Regions from separate parts of the Ochrobactrum sp. AP1BH01-1 genome, predicted to be linked through region 1. Evidence: riboswitches for the same ligand, from Rfam matches in the RefSeq annotation. Region 1 holds a riboswitch; the other holds the start of a gene.
The links. A riboswitch is a leader RNA that binds a small molecule or an ion and turns the genes downstream of it on or off. The one in region 1 is predicted to bind cobalamin.
Positions count from the first base shown of each region.

Region 2: linked by a shared signal. The riboswitch ahead of J9800_RS08110 (CbtB domain-containing protein) and the one ahead of nrdH (glutaredoxin-like protein NrdH) in region 1 are both predicted to bind cobalamin.

Region 1 covers NZ_JAGPOU010000004.1:158,240-165,631, reverse strand. The annotation lists gene J9800_RS15705 (MFS transporter) at 1-1,292, shown strand, start outside; gene J9800_RS15700 (DoxX family protein) at 1,296-1,694, shown strand; gene J9800_RS15695 (SDR family oxidoreductase) at 1,766-2,596, shown strand; cobalamin riboswitch at 2,694-2,907, shown strand; gene nrdH (glutaredoxin-like protein NrdH) at 3,219-3,440, shown strand; gene nrdI (class Ib ribonucleoside-diphosphate reductase assembly flavoprotein NrdI) at 3,454-3,861, shown strand; gene nrdE (class 1b ribonucleoside-diphosphate reductase subunit alpha) at 3,837-6,056, shown strand; gene nrdF (class 1b ribonucleoside-diphosphate reductase subunit beta) at 6,073-7,059, shown strand; gene J9800_RS15670 (UbiA family prenyltransferase) at 7,229-7,392, shown strand, end outside.
Region 2 covers NZ_JAGPOU010000002.1:556,287-563,678, forward strand. The annotation lists gene cobN (cobaltochelatase subunit CobN) at 1-829, opposite strand, end outside; gene cobW (cobalamin biosynthesis protein CobW) at 829-1,881, opposite strand; gene cobU (bifunctional adenosylcobinamide kinase/adenosylcobinamide-phosphate guanylyltransferase) at 1,886-2,407, opposite strand; gene J9800_RS08105 (CbtA family protein) at 2,413-3,126, opposite strand; gene J9800_RS08110 (CbtB domain-containing protein) at 3,318-3,506, opposite strand; cobalamin riboswitch at 3,558-3,795, opposite strand; gene J9800_RS08115 (phosphatase PAP2 family protein) at 3,822-4,544, opposite strand; gene J9800_RS08120 (cobyric acid synthase) at 4,741-6,198, opposite strand; gene J9800_RS08125 (isobutyryl-CoA dehydrogenase) at 6,380-7,392, shown strand, end outside.

The DNA of each region.
Region 1 (7,392 bases):
TGCCGAGTGTGGTGCAAGATATTGGCGGCATGGATTTCTATGCCTGGGCCACGACATTGTTCGTCGTTGCCTCCATTCTCGGAGCGGCACTTACCGCGAGGCTTCTGAAAAGTGCGGGTCCGCGAGGTGCCTACGTCGTGGCGACCCTGCTGTTCGCAGCCGGCACACTGATCTCGTCTCTGGCCATCAACATGCCGGTCATGCTGGCGGGGCGGAGCGTGCAAGGCCTCGGTGGCGGATTTCTTTACGCGCTTGCCTATGGTCTCACCCGTGTTGTGTTACCGGAGCGTCTGTGGGGCAGGGCTATCGGTCTCATTTCTGCAATGTTCGGCGTGGCGACACTGATCGGTCCGGCGATTGGCGGCATCTTTGCCGAATATGGCGCATGGCGCGCCGCGTTCTGGTCGCTGCTGCCGGTTTCGGGACTTTTCGCTGTGGTGGCATTCGCAACTCTGCCGCGTTCGAGCTGGGACAAGAACGAACGCGTATCGGTACCGGTTCTCCAGCTTATCCTGCTGACGGGGGCGGTCCTCGCCGTGTCAGCGGGGAGCCTATCACAGGAAACGCTATGGAAGGTCGTCGGTCTGGGTGCTGCGATATTCATGATCGCCATCATCGCAGTTGTGGACCGCGATGCCAAGGCCCGTCTGCTGCCGCGCCGTTCATTCAGCCTGTCGACGCCGCTCGGTGCTCTCTATCTTACGATTGCGCTTTTGATGCTCAGCATGCAGCCTGAAATCTACGTGCCTTATCTGCTTCAGCACCTTCACGGCCAGTCTCCGCTATGGGCGGGGTATCTGGCGGCGCTGATGGCGATTGGCTGGACAGTGGCATCCTTCCTCAGCTCCAAATGGCAGGAGAAGGGCGGCGACAAGCTCGTCGTGGCAGGCCCAATCCTCGCACTTGCTGGCCTGGTGTTGCTTGCCGTGTTTCTTCCAGTTCACGGTAACGGCAACTGGTCATTGCTCGCGCCCGTTTGCCTTGGCCTCATCCTGATCGGTTTTGGGATCGGCCTGGCCTGGCCAAGCCTCGTCACCGGCGTTTATCAAAGCGCTCCGTCGACCGAGCAGGATCTTGCTGCGGGCGGTATGACGACCGTGCAGCTCTTCGCCATTGCTTTCGGAACGGCCCTTGCAGGCATGGTTGCGAATTTCGCTGGTATTGCCGCGCCCGGAGGCGCGGAAGGCGCGGCAAATGCCTCGCTCTGGCTCTCGGTGATTTTCGCGCTCGCGCCAGCGATTGCCGTGGCGGTCGCATTCAAGGTTATCCGTATTACCGGCGGAAAGGGTTGACCAATGCCGCGTTTCATCGCCAACATCCTCGATTCCCGTGCCGGTCTTTTGCTGGCGCGGATCGTCCTCACCTTCGTCTTCTGGTCCAGCGGGCTGGCCAAGCTCTTCGATTTCGGAAGCAATGCTGCGGAAATGGAAAGCTTTGGTCTTCTTCCCGGTTGGCTGTTCAACAGCGCGACCCTGCTTTTGCAAATCATCGGATCGCTGATGATCATCTTCAATCGCGGAACCTGGCTGGCTTGTGGTGCTCTTGCTATCTTCACGTTCCTCACCATTCCCGTTGCGCACCCGTTTTGGGCAAAGGAAGGAGAAGAAGCTTTTCGGGATATGACGGTGGCGCTGGAGCACATATCGCTGATCGGTGGCCTGGCTGTCGTCGCCATTCTATCGCGCAAGGTTTAAACCACTGGACGCACGGATTGCCCTGCCTGTACCTTGCCTGTCGTCTTAACGATAGGCAGGGAGGGCCGCGCATGGATGTGACGATCATAACGGGAGCATCGGATGGTATCGGCGCGGAAACCGCGCGGCAGATCGCCCGGCGCGACCGCGCCAATGCTGCTCTTGTGCTTGCTGCTCGCAATATCGACAAGCTGGAGAGGCTTGCCGCCGAATTGCGGCAACTGGGCAGCTCGGCCCTTGTGATACCCACCGACGTTAAGGATCGCGCTGCCTGCATCGCCCTGATCGACAAGGCGGTTTCCGCCTATGGCCGCATTGACACGCTGATCGTGAATGCCGGCATGTCGGCGCATGCCAATTTTGCCGAGATCAAGCCGGATGATCTCGATTGGATGCATGATTTGATGGAATTGAACTACTGGGGCAGCGTCTGGCCTATCCATGCCGCACTTCCATATCTTGCTGCAAGCAAGGGGCGGATCGTAGCTGTCTCATCCGTTGCCGGATTGATCGGCGTGCCGGGTCGCACTGCCTATAGCGGAACCAAGTTCGCTCTTTCCGGGTTTTGTGAAGCACTTCGCGCGGAACTGGAACCGAGCGGCATATCGGTAACGATCGTCTATCCGGGTGTCGTCAAAACGGACATTCGCAAAGTTGGCTACAGCGCAAGCGGTGCCGCTTTGGGAACGAGCGGCGTGCTTGAGGACGACATGATGCCGGTCGAGGAAGCCGTGCGGCTGATGCTAGCGGGCGTTCAGGCGCGCAAACGCGAAGTGTTGATGACTCGGCAGATGCGGTCGGGGCGCTGGTTGAAGCTTATAGCGCCCGCTCTGGTGGACCGCATGGCGCTCAAGGCTATCAAGCCCGAGTTCAGGCCGAAACCGATCAACCCCGCAAAATAGACAGCGATAATTCTGCCATTCGTAGGGTTGCCGGAATGGTCCGCTAGTTTTTACGCCTTGTTTCTGACTATCTATTGACGAGTTTTTAACTTTAGCTACTATATATAGTGTTCTAGGTTCTTTCGATTCGTCGGATCGAAAGCTAAGACGGGAATCCGGTGGGTTTCATCCATGATGGATGCAGCAAAGCCGGAGCTGCCCCCGCAACTGTAAGCGGAGAGTTCTGTCCATCACGTCACTGGCTTTGGCTGGGAAGGCGGACAGGACGTTGATCCGTGAGCCAGGAGACCTGCCTTGAACGAGTACGTCCACGGGCGGGGTGTCCGGTTGGCGCGCAATCTTATATGGCAAGCTTTGCCTTGCCGGTTGCTGCCCCGAACTTCCCGCTTTGTTTTTACGCATTATCCTAAGCAAAGCCGCTTCGTACTTTTGCTGGGATGTAGCTTCGGGGTGAAGTCCATGTTCAGTTTATTCAGTTTCAGTTCGGGTCCTCCTTTCGAGTTATAGTTTATGCGATCCGGCTGCTTATTCGCGGCTGGCCGATCCCCTGTTCCATCTCCTTTGACGCGCATTTTGCGATGCGCGAACGGTTTTTTGCGTCCTCCCAACCAGCGAGAAAAAAATGAACGTCACCGTTTACAGCAAGCCCGCCTGCGTCCAGTGCACGGCTACCACACGCGCCCTTGATCGCCAGGGCATCGAATATGAGATCATCGATATTTCCGCGGATGCCGATGCTTTCCATCTCGTTCAGGGCATGGGCTACCGCCAGGTGCCGGTGGTTGTGGCGGGAGAATCCCATTGGGCGGGTTTCCGGCCCGATATGATCAGCACCCTCGCCTGAGGGCCGCGGTTTCATGAGCCTGATCGTCTATTTCTCCAGCCGGTCGGAGAATACGCACCGGTTTGTTGAACGGCTTGGAATGCGGTCGAACCGCATTCCGATGGACGGTTCGGGCGGGTTGCAGGTGCGCGAGCCATTTGTGCTCGTCACGCCCACTTATGGCGGAGGCGGTTCCAAGGGCGCTGTCCCCAAGCCTGTGATCCGCTTCCTCAACGACGAGAGCAACCGCTCTTTCATCCGCGGCGTCATCGCCGCGGGAAACAGCAATTTCGGCGAGGCTTTCTGTATCGCCGGCAACATTATCTCCGCCAAATGTCAGGTTCCCTATCTCTACCGCTTCGAGCTTCTGGGGACCGATCAGGACATAGGCAATGTCAAAAACGGGATGGAACGATTTTGGACACGGCAGACACGACCCTGATCCGGGAGCGCGAAGCACGGCCAGTGCCGCAGCAGGATGCGGCTCCAGTGGCAATTTCCAGCAGCAAACCGCCAAAATCCTCGGACGGGCTGGATTATCATGCGCTCAATGCAATGCTGAACCTTTACGATGACGAGGGCAGAATCCAGCTTGACCGCGACCGGCAAGCCGCACGGCAATACTTTCTCCAGCACGTGAACCAGAACACGGTCTTTTTCCATAACCTGCGGGAAAAGCTCGATTATCTGGTAAACGAAGGCTATTATGAGCAGGAAGTGCTGGATCAGTATTCCTTCAACTTCGTGCGCGATCTTTTCGAAGAATCCTATGCAAAGAAATTCCGGTTTCCGACCTTTCTCGGCGCGTTCAAATATTACACCAGCTATACGCTGAAAACATTCGACGGAAAGCGCTATCTGGAGCGTTATGAAGACCGCGTCTGCATGGTGGCGCTGGCGCTGGGGCGCGGCAATGAACAACTCGCCCGCGATGTGATGGAAGAGATTATTTCGGGCCGTTACCAGCCTGCGACGCCGACTTTCCTCAATGCAGGCAAGAAGCAGCGCGGCGAGCTCGTATCCTGTTTTCTGCTGCGGATAGAGGACAATATGGAGTCGATCGGGCGCTCCATCAATTCAGCTTTGCAATTATCGAAGCGGGGAGGTGGCGTCGCCTTGAGCCTCACCAATATCCGCGAGGCGGGCGCGCCCATCAAGCAGATACAGAACCAGTCATCGGGCATCATTCCGGTGATGAAGCTTCTGGAGGATTCCTTTTCCTACGCCAATCAGTTGGGCGCACGGCAGGGTGCGGGCGCGGTTTATCTGCACGCGCATCACCCGGACATCATGCGTTTTCTTGATACCAAGCGCGAAAATGCCGACGAGAAAATCCGCATCAAAACACTGTCGCTGGGCGTCGTCATTCCCGACATCACCTTCGAGCTCGCGAAGAACAACGAGGATATGTACCTCTTCTCGCCCTATGATGTGGAGCGGGCGTACGGCGTGCCACTGACCGAGATTTCGGTGACCGAAAAATATCGGGAAATGGTCGACGACGCGCGCATCACCAAGAAAAAGATCAATGCTCGCGAGTTCTTTCAGGTGTTGGCGGAAATCCAGTTCGAATCCGGTTATCCCTATATCATGTTCGAGGACACGGTGAACCGCGCCAATCCGATCGACGGGCGCATCACCATGAGCAATCTATGCTCGGAAATCCTGCAGGTCAGCGAGGCAAGCACCTTCGGCGAAGACCTTTCCTATGAACATCTCGGCAAGGATATTTCGTGCAATCTGGGTTCGCTCAATATTGCAGCAGCAATGGCCTCCCCAGATTTTGGCAAGACCATCGAGACCTCCATCCGTGCCCTGACCGCCGTTTCCGACACGAGCCATATCGGTTCCGTGCCGTCGGTCGCTCGCGGCAATGATGAAAGCCATGCCATCGGTCTCGGCCAGATGAACCTGCACGGTTATCTCGCCCGCGAGCGGATTTACTACGGTTCGGACGAAGGCGTCGATTTCACGAATATCTATTTCTATACGGTCACCTATCACGCGATCCGCGCATCCAACCGGATCGCGGTTGAAACGGGCAAATCCTTCAAGGGGTTTGAGAAATCCAAATATGCATCGGGCGAATATTTCCGCAAATATACCGAGCAGCTTTGGCAACCGGCGACGGAAAAGGTTCGTGAACTCTTCGAAGAGGCTGGCATTGCCATCCCGACACAGGACGACTGGCGGGATCTGAAGAAAGCTGTGATGGAGGGCGGACTCTATAACCAGAACCTTCAGGCCGTGCCGCCGACCGGCTCGATCTCCTATATCAACCATTCGACCTCATCGATCCATCCGATCGTGTCGAAGATTGAAATTCGCAAGGAGGGCAAGATCGGCCGCGTGTACTATCCGGCAGCCTTCATGACCAATGACAATCTCGACTATTATCAGGATGCCTACGAGATCGGGCCGGAGAAGATTATCGACACTTATGCGGCGGCGACGCAGCATGTCGACCAGGGCCTGTCTCTGACACTGTTCTTCCGCGATACCGCAACCACTCGCGACATCAACCGCGCGCAAATCTACGCATGGAAGAAGGGCATCAAGACCATTTACTACATCCGCTTGCGCCAGATGGCGCTCTCCGGCACGGAAGTGCAGGGCTGTGTTTCCTGTGCCCTCTGACCACTGGTGATGACCGATGAATATTCAAATGAAGACCAAGCACCCGAAACCTGTTGCAGTGCGTGCGATCAACTGGAACCGCATCGAGGATGAGAAGGACCTTGAGGTCTGGAACCGTCTGACAGGCAATTTCTGGCTGCCGGAAAAGGTGCCGCTTTCCAATGACATTCAATCGTGGGAAACGCTGAAACCGCAGGAAAAGCAGCTGACGATCCGCGTTTTCACCGGACTGACGCTTCTCGATACGATACAGAACGCAGTCGGTGCAGTGAAGCTGATGGACGATGCGGTGACGCCGCATGAAGAAGCGGTGTTGTCCAACATCTCCTTTATGGAGGCGGTTCATGCGCGATCCTACTCCTCGATTTTCTCGACATTATGCCTGACGCCGGATGTTGAAGATGCCTATCGCTGGTCCGAGGAAAACGAGTTTCTGCAGCGCAAGTCCGCTCTGATACTCGATCAGTATCGTGCCGACGATCCGCTGAAGAAGAAGATTGCCAGCGTCTTTCTGGAAAGTTTTCTGTTCTATTCCGGTTTCTATCTGCCGATGTACTGGTCGAGCCGCGCAAAGCTCACCAACACGGCCGATCTCATCCGGCTTATCATCCGCGATGAGGCCGTGCACGGCTATTACATCGGTTACAAATTCCAGCGCGGATTGGATCGTTTGGGAGAGGAGCAGAAGCAGGAAATCAAGGATTTTGCCTTCGAGCTTCTCCTTGAGCTTTATGACAATGAAGTCCGCTACAGCGAAGCACTTTACGATGACGTGGGCTTGACCGAAGACGTCAAGAAATTCCTGCATTACAACGCCAACAAGGCCCTCATGAACCTCGGCTATGAGGCACTCTTCCCGGCGGAAGCGTGCAAGGTCAATCCGGCGATACTGTCCGCGCTTTCACCGAATGCAGACGAAAACCATGACTTTTTCTCCGGTTCCGGCTCGTCTTACGTCATCGGCAAGGCGGTCGCGACCGAGGATGAGGACTGGAGTTTCTGACGAGACTCTGGATTTGTTTTGGAACTGGAGCGCCGTGCGCCCATTCGGGCTTAAGGCGCCCACGCTCAAAACGCGAGTTTCGCGCAATCTACATCGAAAAAGTTCATTTTTCATTTGGCTTCTGTCACCGTCTCGTTACAAGGGAGGCTCGGGTGGAAAAGGGCTGAAAATGGACGTGCGGGGGCAGGGCAACAAGGATGTGCCGCTGGCAGTCGATCTGGACGGAACTCTGGTTTCGACCGATCTGCTGTGGGAGGGCATTTTTCTTCTTCTGAAGAAGAACATTCTGTTCGTCTTCATGTTGCCGGTCTGGCTGTTCTCAGGAAAGGCATA
Region 2 (7,392 bases), on a different contig from region 1:
GCTCGGCACCCGGCGAGGAAATCGCAAATCCGGTAGCGTTCAGCACAATATCTGGCGGACAGTCCTCAAACAGACCGTCGACAACGGCTGCGGACAATCGATCCTTGAGGCTCGAAACGAATATCGGAAGCGGATTGAGACCCTTTGCCTGCAACGATGCGATCAGCGCATCGACGGGCTGGGTCTGCCCGCTTTGCACCAGCGCCCGGTAAAAAATGATGCCTGCGACAGGTGCGGAAACATCGCCCCAGTGCGTCCTGATGCTGTCAAGCGACGAAGCATGCTCTCCCGGCCACCACAGACCAGCCTTAAGCAGAGGTGCTGCACTTTCCGGCTTCTCGGAACCTGCGATCAGCGCAGCGCAATAGCGAAGGAATGCACCTGTATTCGCCGCTCCGCCTTCGATCAGATACTGCCAGAGTTCATTTCGTTCTTGAGCGGAAACTGTCGAAAACCGATCCAGCCCATGGTCCGGTTTGTCGTCCCCCGGCAATACGGCAATCTTGATACCGTGATTGATAGCACAGGCATGGAGTGCCTCCAGCCCGTAAGGCCAGTATGTTTCGCCGCCTATAATGCGCACGACGATTAGGCTGGCATACTTGGCTGTCCGTTCCACATAAGCGTCCACCGACATGGGATGGGTGAGGCTCAGGAAGTTCGCCAGCCGCAAACTTGGCAAGTCCGGCGCAAGCCGGTGCGCCTGTGCCAGACTGGCCAGTTCGGTATCGGCGGCGGAAAGGAACAATATCTTTCCCGGCGTCTGGCCGAGATCGACGGCCTCATGGCCGTCGCTGATTGTTCCTTTCTGGGCAAGAAGAAGATGCATTACGAAACGGCGTCTTTCACTGCCTTGGCGATGGCTGCTTCATCGATGTCATGCAGCCCGATCACAACCAGCCGCGTGGAGCGCGTTTCATCCTTGTCCCATGGACGGTCGAAATAATGTTCGATGCGCGGACCGACTGCCTGTACGACCAGACGCATCGGCTTGCCCGGCACATCGACAAAGCCCTTCAGACGAAGAATGTCATGTTCCGCTATGACCGTCTTCAGCTTTTCGGCGAACAGCTTGGGATGACCCACAGAGCCCGCTTCGACTACGAAGCTCTCGAACTCGTCATGATCGTGTTCGTGCCCGTCTGCATGATGGATTTCATGGTGAGACTTGCGGTTGGCGATGTCATCTTCAGTGCCGACACCGAGGCCGAGCAGAACATCGGTTCCAAGCTTGCCGAAGCTCGCAGGAACCATATTCACCCGTCGCGGAGAACGCGCGGCTACATCGGCTTTCACACCATCAAGCCTCGAAGCATCGATCAGATCAGCTTTGTTGAGAACGATAAGGTCGGCTGCATGAATCTGATCCTCAAAAAGTTCTTCCAAGGGGCTTTCATGATCAAGGGATTCGTCCGCTGCCCGCTGCGCATCAACCTTGTCGTGATCATCGGCAAAACGGCCTTCTGCGACGGCAGCCGCGTCAATCACCGTCACCACGCCATCGACCGTCACCTGCGTCTTGATTTCGGGCCAGTTGAATGCCGCGACCAGCGGCTGCGGCAACGCCAGACCGGAAGTCTCGATCACGATGTGATCGGGGCGATCAGCGCGATCGAGAAGCTTGGTCATGGTCGGGATGAAATCATCGGCAACGGTGCAGCAGATGCAGCCATTGTTGAGCTCGATCACATCTTCTTCGCGGCAGGTCTCAATCCCGCAACCTTTCAGAATGCCACCATCAACACCGAGATCGCCAAATTCATTGATGATCAACGCAATGCGTTTTCCATTGGCGTTTTCCAGCAGGTTGCGGATCATCGTCGTTTTGCCAGATCCAAGAAAACCCGTAATGACGGTCGCGGGAATTTTCTGTCCCTGCATCGATTTATCCCTTCATCTTGAGCGGCAGCCCTGCCGCCATGAAATAAACTTCATCCGCAACCGCGGCCACTGCCTGATGCAGAAAGCCCGCATGATCGCGAAATTCCCGTGCCATGCGATTTTCGGGCACGATCCCAAGTCCAACTTCGTTCGAAACGAATACCACAGGTCCGGCAAGGTCCGGCAGCATGGCGGCAAGCCTTGCCGTCTCCGCACCTATATCGCGTTCGGCCATCATCAGGTTGGTCAGCCACAGGGTCAAACAATCCACCAGCACGAACCGATCCTCGGCAGCATGCAGTGTGAGTGCGCCGACCAGATCAAGCGGCTCCTCTATGGTTTGCCACTCAGGACCACGCCGCTCCCGGTGAATGGCAATGCGGTTTTCCATTTCCGTGTCGAAGGCGCGTCCTGTTGCGAGATAAAGCGGCTTGAGCCCCGAGGACCCGACCATCCTCTCGGCATAAGACGACTTGCCCGAACGCGCTCCGCCAAGCACCAGAACCGATTTTCCCGGCGAAGTCATTTTCGTCACCCCTCAATCTCGGACGATGCATAGTGCTGGATGAACCAGCCGAGTGCGAGGCCGATCACTGCCCACATGAACAGGTTGGTCGCCAGCGATGCGACCGCATATTGCGACGCAAGCAGCGAGGGAATGGGAGACGAAATATCTTCTGGATGCGGTGCGCCATAGAGATGCGGCGCCACGATCAGCACCAGCCCCAACATCTTCGCCAAGATTTCCTGGCGCAGCACAACGAGATAGATACCGAGGCCGCTCAGCACCACGGCGGCAATCCACCAGAGCTGGCGTTCGGCCAGATCAGCGGCAGGCATTGCCGGCAATGCCGGCGACAACCCCAACGCGGGCAGAAATGCCACCGCGAAAAAGCCTGAAATGCCCCAATAAATGCCATTCTGCACCGTGATGCGACGCCCAAGAAGCAAGGCTACGCCGCCAAGCAGCAAGGCAAAACCGGCCCCGGCCACAAGATTGGCAAGAATCGTATTGCCCAGCCGCCCAAAAGGCAGTCCCGCCCCTTCTTCTTCAGCATCTGCGGCAGCGACACCATGATCGTGAGGCGCGGCTTCCGTCTCGCCATGGCGGTGGCCGCCGCCAGCCGCTTCGTAAGTTTCGGCCTGCAGGATCAAAGGCACTGTCTTCAGATACATGGCAGGCGTAACCAGCAGCCCGGCCAGAAGACCGGCGGCAAGCGTCGCCAACAAATAACGGATCAACATTTCTGTCCCTCAACAGCAATCTCGCGCCGATGGAGCGCATCCCGAAAAGTGTGAAAGGGTTTTCGGAACAAGATGCGCGTAAAAAAAACAAACAGATAGAGCACTTCCAATGATTCAATCAAAACAGGAAATGCTCCGGCCGTCCGCCATCGAGCCTTGCTCAACTTCAATTCCGAAAATAGGTCGCCTGCTCAATGGCAGGGGAAACCATAGGAATGACGCGTATCATGTGCCGAATCGTGCAGCGTATCGGAATGGGCAAGCCCAACACCGTAAATCAGAAAAGCGCCGAGAAGCAGTGAAACCACAGCTGTGCCCAGACGGGCAGCGAGCGGCATTGCGAGTATGCCTGAAACAGAATTCTGAGTACGTGCAGCCATGACAACCTCCGTGCAGGCAGCAGGGAAAAACCTCCCATGGGGTGCGGGCTCAATACCCTCACGCAACAGGCAGGTCTCCTGGCTCACGGGTCGCGGGGATTGAAGCTGCCTTCCCAGAAGCTTTTCTGCTTCCAGTGGTTACCGGTTGGCCGGTTTGCCTCATCCCTCTCCGCTCTACAGTCGCGGGGTCGGCTGCGATAAAGACGCCCGAATTGGGTCCGTCCGTCGCATTCCCTTTTTGGCATCGCCGGGATTCGTCCCGGCAAAAACCTGTTGCACGCCTTGGACATTAGGCTTTCGCCCCATCGGCGTCAATCAGCGAACATACAGCCGCTTTCGAAGTTTCTCACTTCTAGATCGCACCCAGCCATCAATCACATCGGCATGACGCACAACCCTGGGCCAGAGCCAAATCATAAGACCAATGATAAGTGTCCAGGTGATCATCACATCGGATAGGAAATGCGCGCCCATAAATACGCGGTTCAGCGATATCAGTGCAAGAATCGGAATAAAGATCACCGCTGCATTTAATCGAAAGCGTCCGGGTACAAGGATCAGGAGAGGCAGCATCGCAGCAGCTGCCGACGTTTCACCGGATGGAAATGAACAACCGTAATGACACATCCGGGCTAGTTGCCACGCCGGCGTAAAATCAGCTGAACCGCCAAACTCCACTATGTCCCTCGGTCGCGCCCGACCAATAAGAAGTTTCAGACTATTCACCAGCGCACCAGGACCGAGCACGTAGGTAAGTACGATGTAGACAACCTTATGCGGAGCAATGATTGAAAGTGGACGACGCCACAAAGCATAAAACGTCACAAGGATGACCATGAATACCAACAGGCACCACTGGCTGAGCCGGTGGAAATCTCGCAATGCAATCCAGTATGAATTATGAGAAATAAAAAAACTTCCTGATTGGAAAAAATATCGTGAAACAATCAAGTCAATTTGAGGGAAAATAATAAAAAAGCCATTGATAATCATAAAGGCATACAGGAAAGCCGCATGCTGCCTAAGTTCGTAAACCATAGATGCGTAATCGGGCGATTTAACAGTATTCAATAAACACCTATGAAATAAACATTTAAATAAAATTCAAATTATAAAAAATCCAGGAACTAATTTCCTCATAGTAGTATATTTTAATACAACCCAGAACGCAATATATTAATTTAAAACGAACAAAATTGGCACCAATACATCTAAATAGTAAAGTAGAATTTCCTCAAATACCGCAAAGTCCGAACAACGCGTCAATATTGAGGCACCGTTCCAACTCCCCGGCGAGTTCATCCAGCGCAGTCTCCACTCCAGCGCGATAACTCATCTGACCGCTTTTGATACCTAAACTGAGCAAAAATCTCCGGCGGAATTCGTCACCGCTGAATACACCATGAAGATAGGTTCCCATGATCCGCCCATCAGGCGAAATGGCCCCATCGTCATGCTCGCCAATACGGGCGAATGGCGTCAACATATCTGGGCCGGTCGTGCGACCGATGTGAATTTCGTAGCCTTCGAGCGGCGTATTGTGGAGAAGCGACGTGGCCTGCACATTACGAACCACTTTTTCGGCCTCCATCACCGTTTCAATATTGAGAAGCCCCAGACCATCGATATCGCGCGCATTCCCTTCGATACCGGCCGGATCGCTGATATGACGGCCAAGCATCTGGAACCCGCCACAGATACCCAACACATGGCCTCCCCGCTTCACATGAGCGAACAGTTCGCGGTCCCAGCCATTGTCCCGAAGTGCCTGCATGTCGGCTATCGTAGATTTGGTTCCCGGCAGCACGACAAGTCCTGCATCGCCAGGCAAACTGGCTCCCGGCGGCACCATGATCACTTCCACGTCCGGTTCGGCCTTCAGTGGATCAAGGTCATCGAAATTGGCGATGCGCGGCAGCATCGGCACTGCGACCACCAGCGGCTTCCTGTTCCCGCTGACAGCGCGTTCCAGAACAACCGAATCCTCAGCGGGCAAGCGGGATACCGCCTTCAGCCACGGGACCACGCCAAAGGAGCGCCAGCCGGTAAATTGGGTAATGGCGGCCAAACCGTCGTCAAAAAGGGAAATATCGCCCCGGAATTTGTTGATGAGAAACCCGCGAACCATGGCGCGGTCCTGCTCGGGAAGAATAGTGTGCGTGCCGACGACAGAAGCGATAACGCCCCCCCTGTCTATATCGCCCACGAGGACGACCGGAACATCGGCCTGCGTCGCAAATCCCATATTGGCAATATCACCAGCACGCAGATTGATTTCAGCAGGCGAACCAGCCCCTTCGACCAGCACGAGATCCGCGCCCTCGCGAACCTTGGCAAATGATTCCATGACCGCCGCCATAAGCTGCGGTTTCAATTCCTGATAATAGCGACCGCGCGCTTCGCCCCTCACCTTACCCTGCACGACGACCTGACTTCCCAGGTCCGTCTGCGGTTTCAGGAGCACCGGGTTCATGTGGACCGAGGACGGTACGCCGCAAGCCAGCGCCTGCAGCCACTGCGCCCGTCCGATTTCACCGCCATCGTCACTGACCGCAGCATTGTTGGACATGTTCTGCGGCTTGAAGGGCCTAACCTTGAGACCGCGATTGCGCGCAACGCGGCACAATCCGGCGACAAGAACACTTTTGCCGACGTCCGAACCCGTTCCCTGAAACATGATTGCGCGTGCCATGGAGAGGTGCGTAGCTTAAACTCTCCCATGTGGCAACGGGCCCCCGACCCGTGAGCATCTATGCAAAAATGCGCATCAGTTTATTACAAATGTGAGCAACATTATTCCAATGGAGCGTTGGCAGCCTTCCAAGGTTGTGATCTAGTTGAAGGAAAAGGTGCGGTGCTACAGGGAGGAAACCATGGATGCTGCCGACCAGAATCAGTTTGAACTGAACGAAGATCAGCTCGCCATACAGGATATGGCGCGCGCCTTTGCCAGCGATCGTATCGCGCCGCAAGCATTGCAATGGGACCGTGACAAGCATTTCCCCGTCGATGTCTTGAAAGAGACTGGACCGCTTGGCATGGGCGGCATTTATGTGCGTGAAGATGTGGGCGGCTCGGCGCTGAAACGGCTCGACGCGGTGCTCATTTTTGAAGCGCTGGCAACTGCATGCCCTTCATTCTCGGCTTTTGTCTCCATTCACAATATGGCCGCATGGATGATCGACACTTTCGGCAACGACGAACAGCGGCAACGCTTCCTGCCGAAGCTTACATCGATGGAATCGCTTGGGAGCTATTGTCTGACAGAGCCGGGATCGGGTTCGGATGCGGCGGCTCTCAGGACACGGGCCACGCGCGATGGCGACCATTACGTCCTCAACGGCTCCAAGCAATTTATTTCCGGTGCGGGCGCCACGGATGTTTATGTCACTATGGTGCGTACCGGCGAGGACGGCTCGAAGGGAATTTCCACCATCGTTGTGCCAAAAGATGCACCAGGCCTTTCTTTCGGCGCCAACGAATTCAAGATGGGCTGGAACGCGCAGCCAACGAGAACCGTCATTTTCGATAACTGCCGGGTTCCGGTTGAAAACCTTCTCGGCGAAGAAGGAAGTGGATTTCGCATAGCAATGGCGGGCCTTGATGGCGGTCGCCTCAACATCGCCGCCTGCTCGCTGGGCGGTGCGCAATCGGCACTGGACAAGTCGCTGGAATATTGTGGCCAGCGCAAGGCTTTCGGCCAGACGATTGACCGGTTTCAAGCCCTGCAATTCCGCCTGGCTGATATGGAAACAGAACTCTCCGCGTCGCGCCTTCTTCTTTATGCCGCTGCCAGCAAGCTCGATCGTAAATCCCCGGATGCAGGCAAATGGTCGGCGATGGCCAAACGCTTCGTCTCCGACACGGGCTTCAATATAGCGAACGA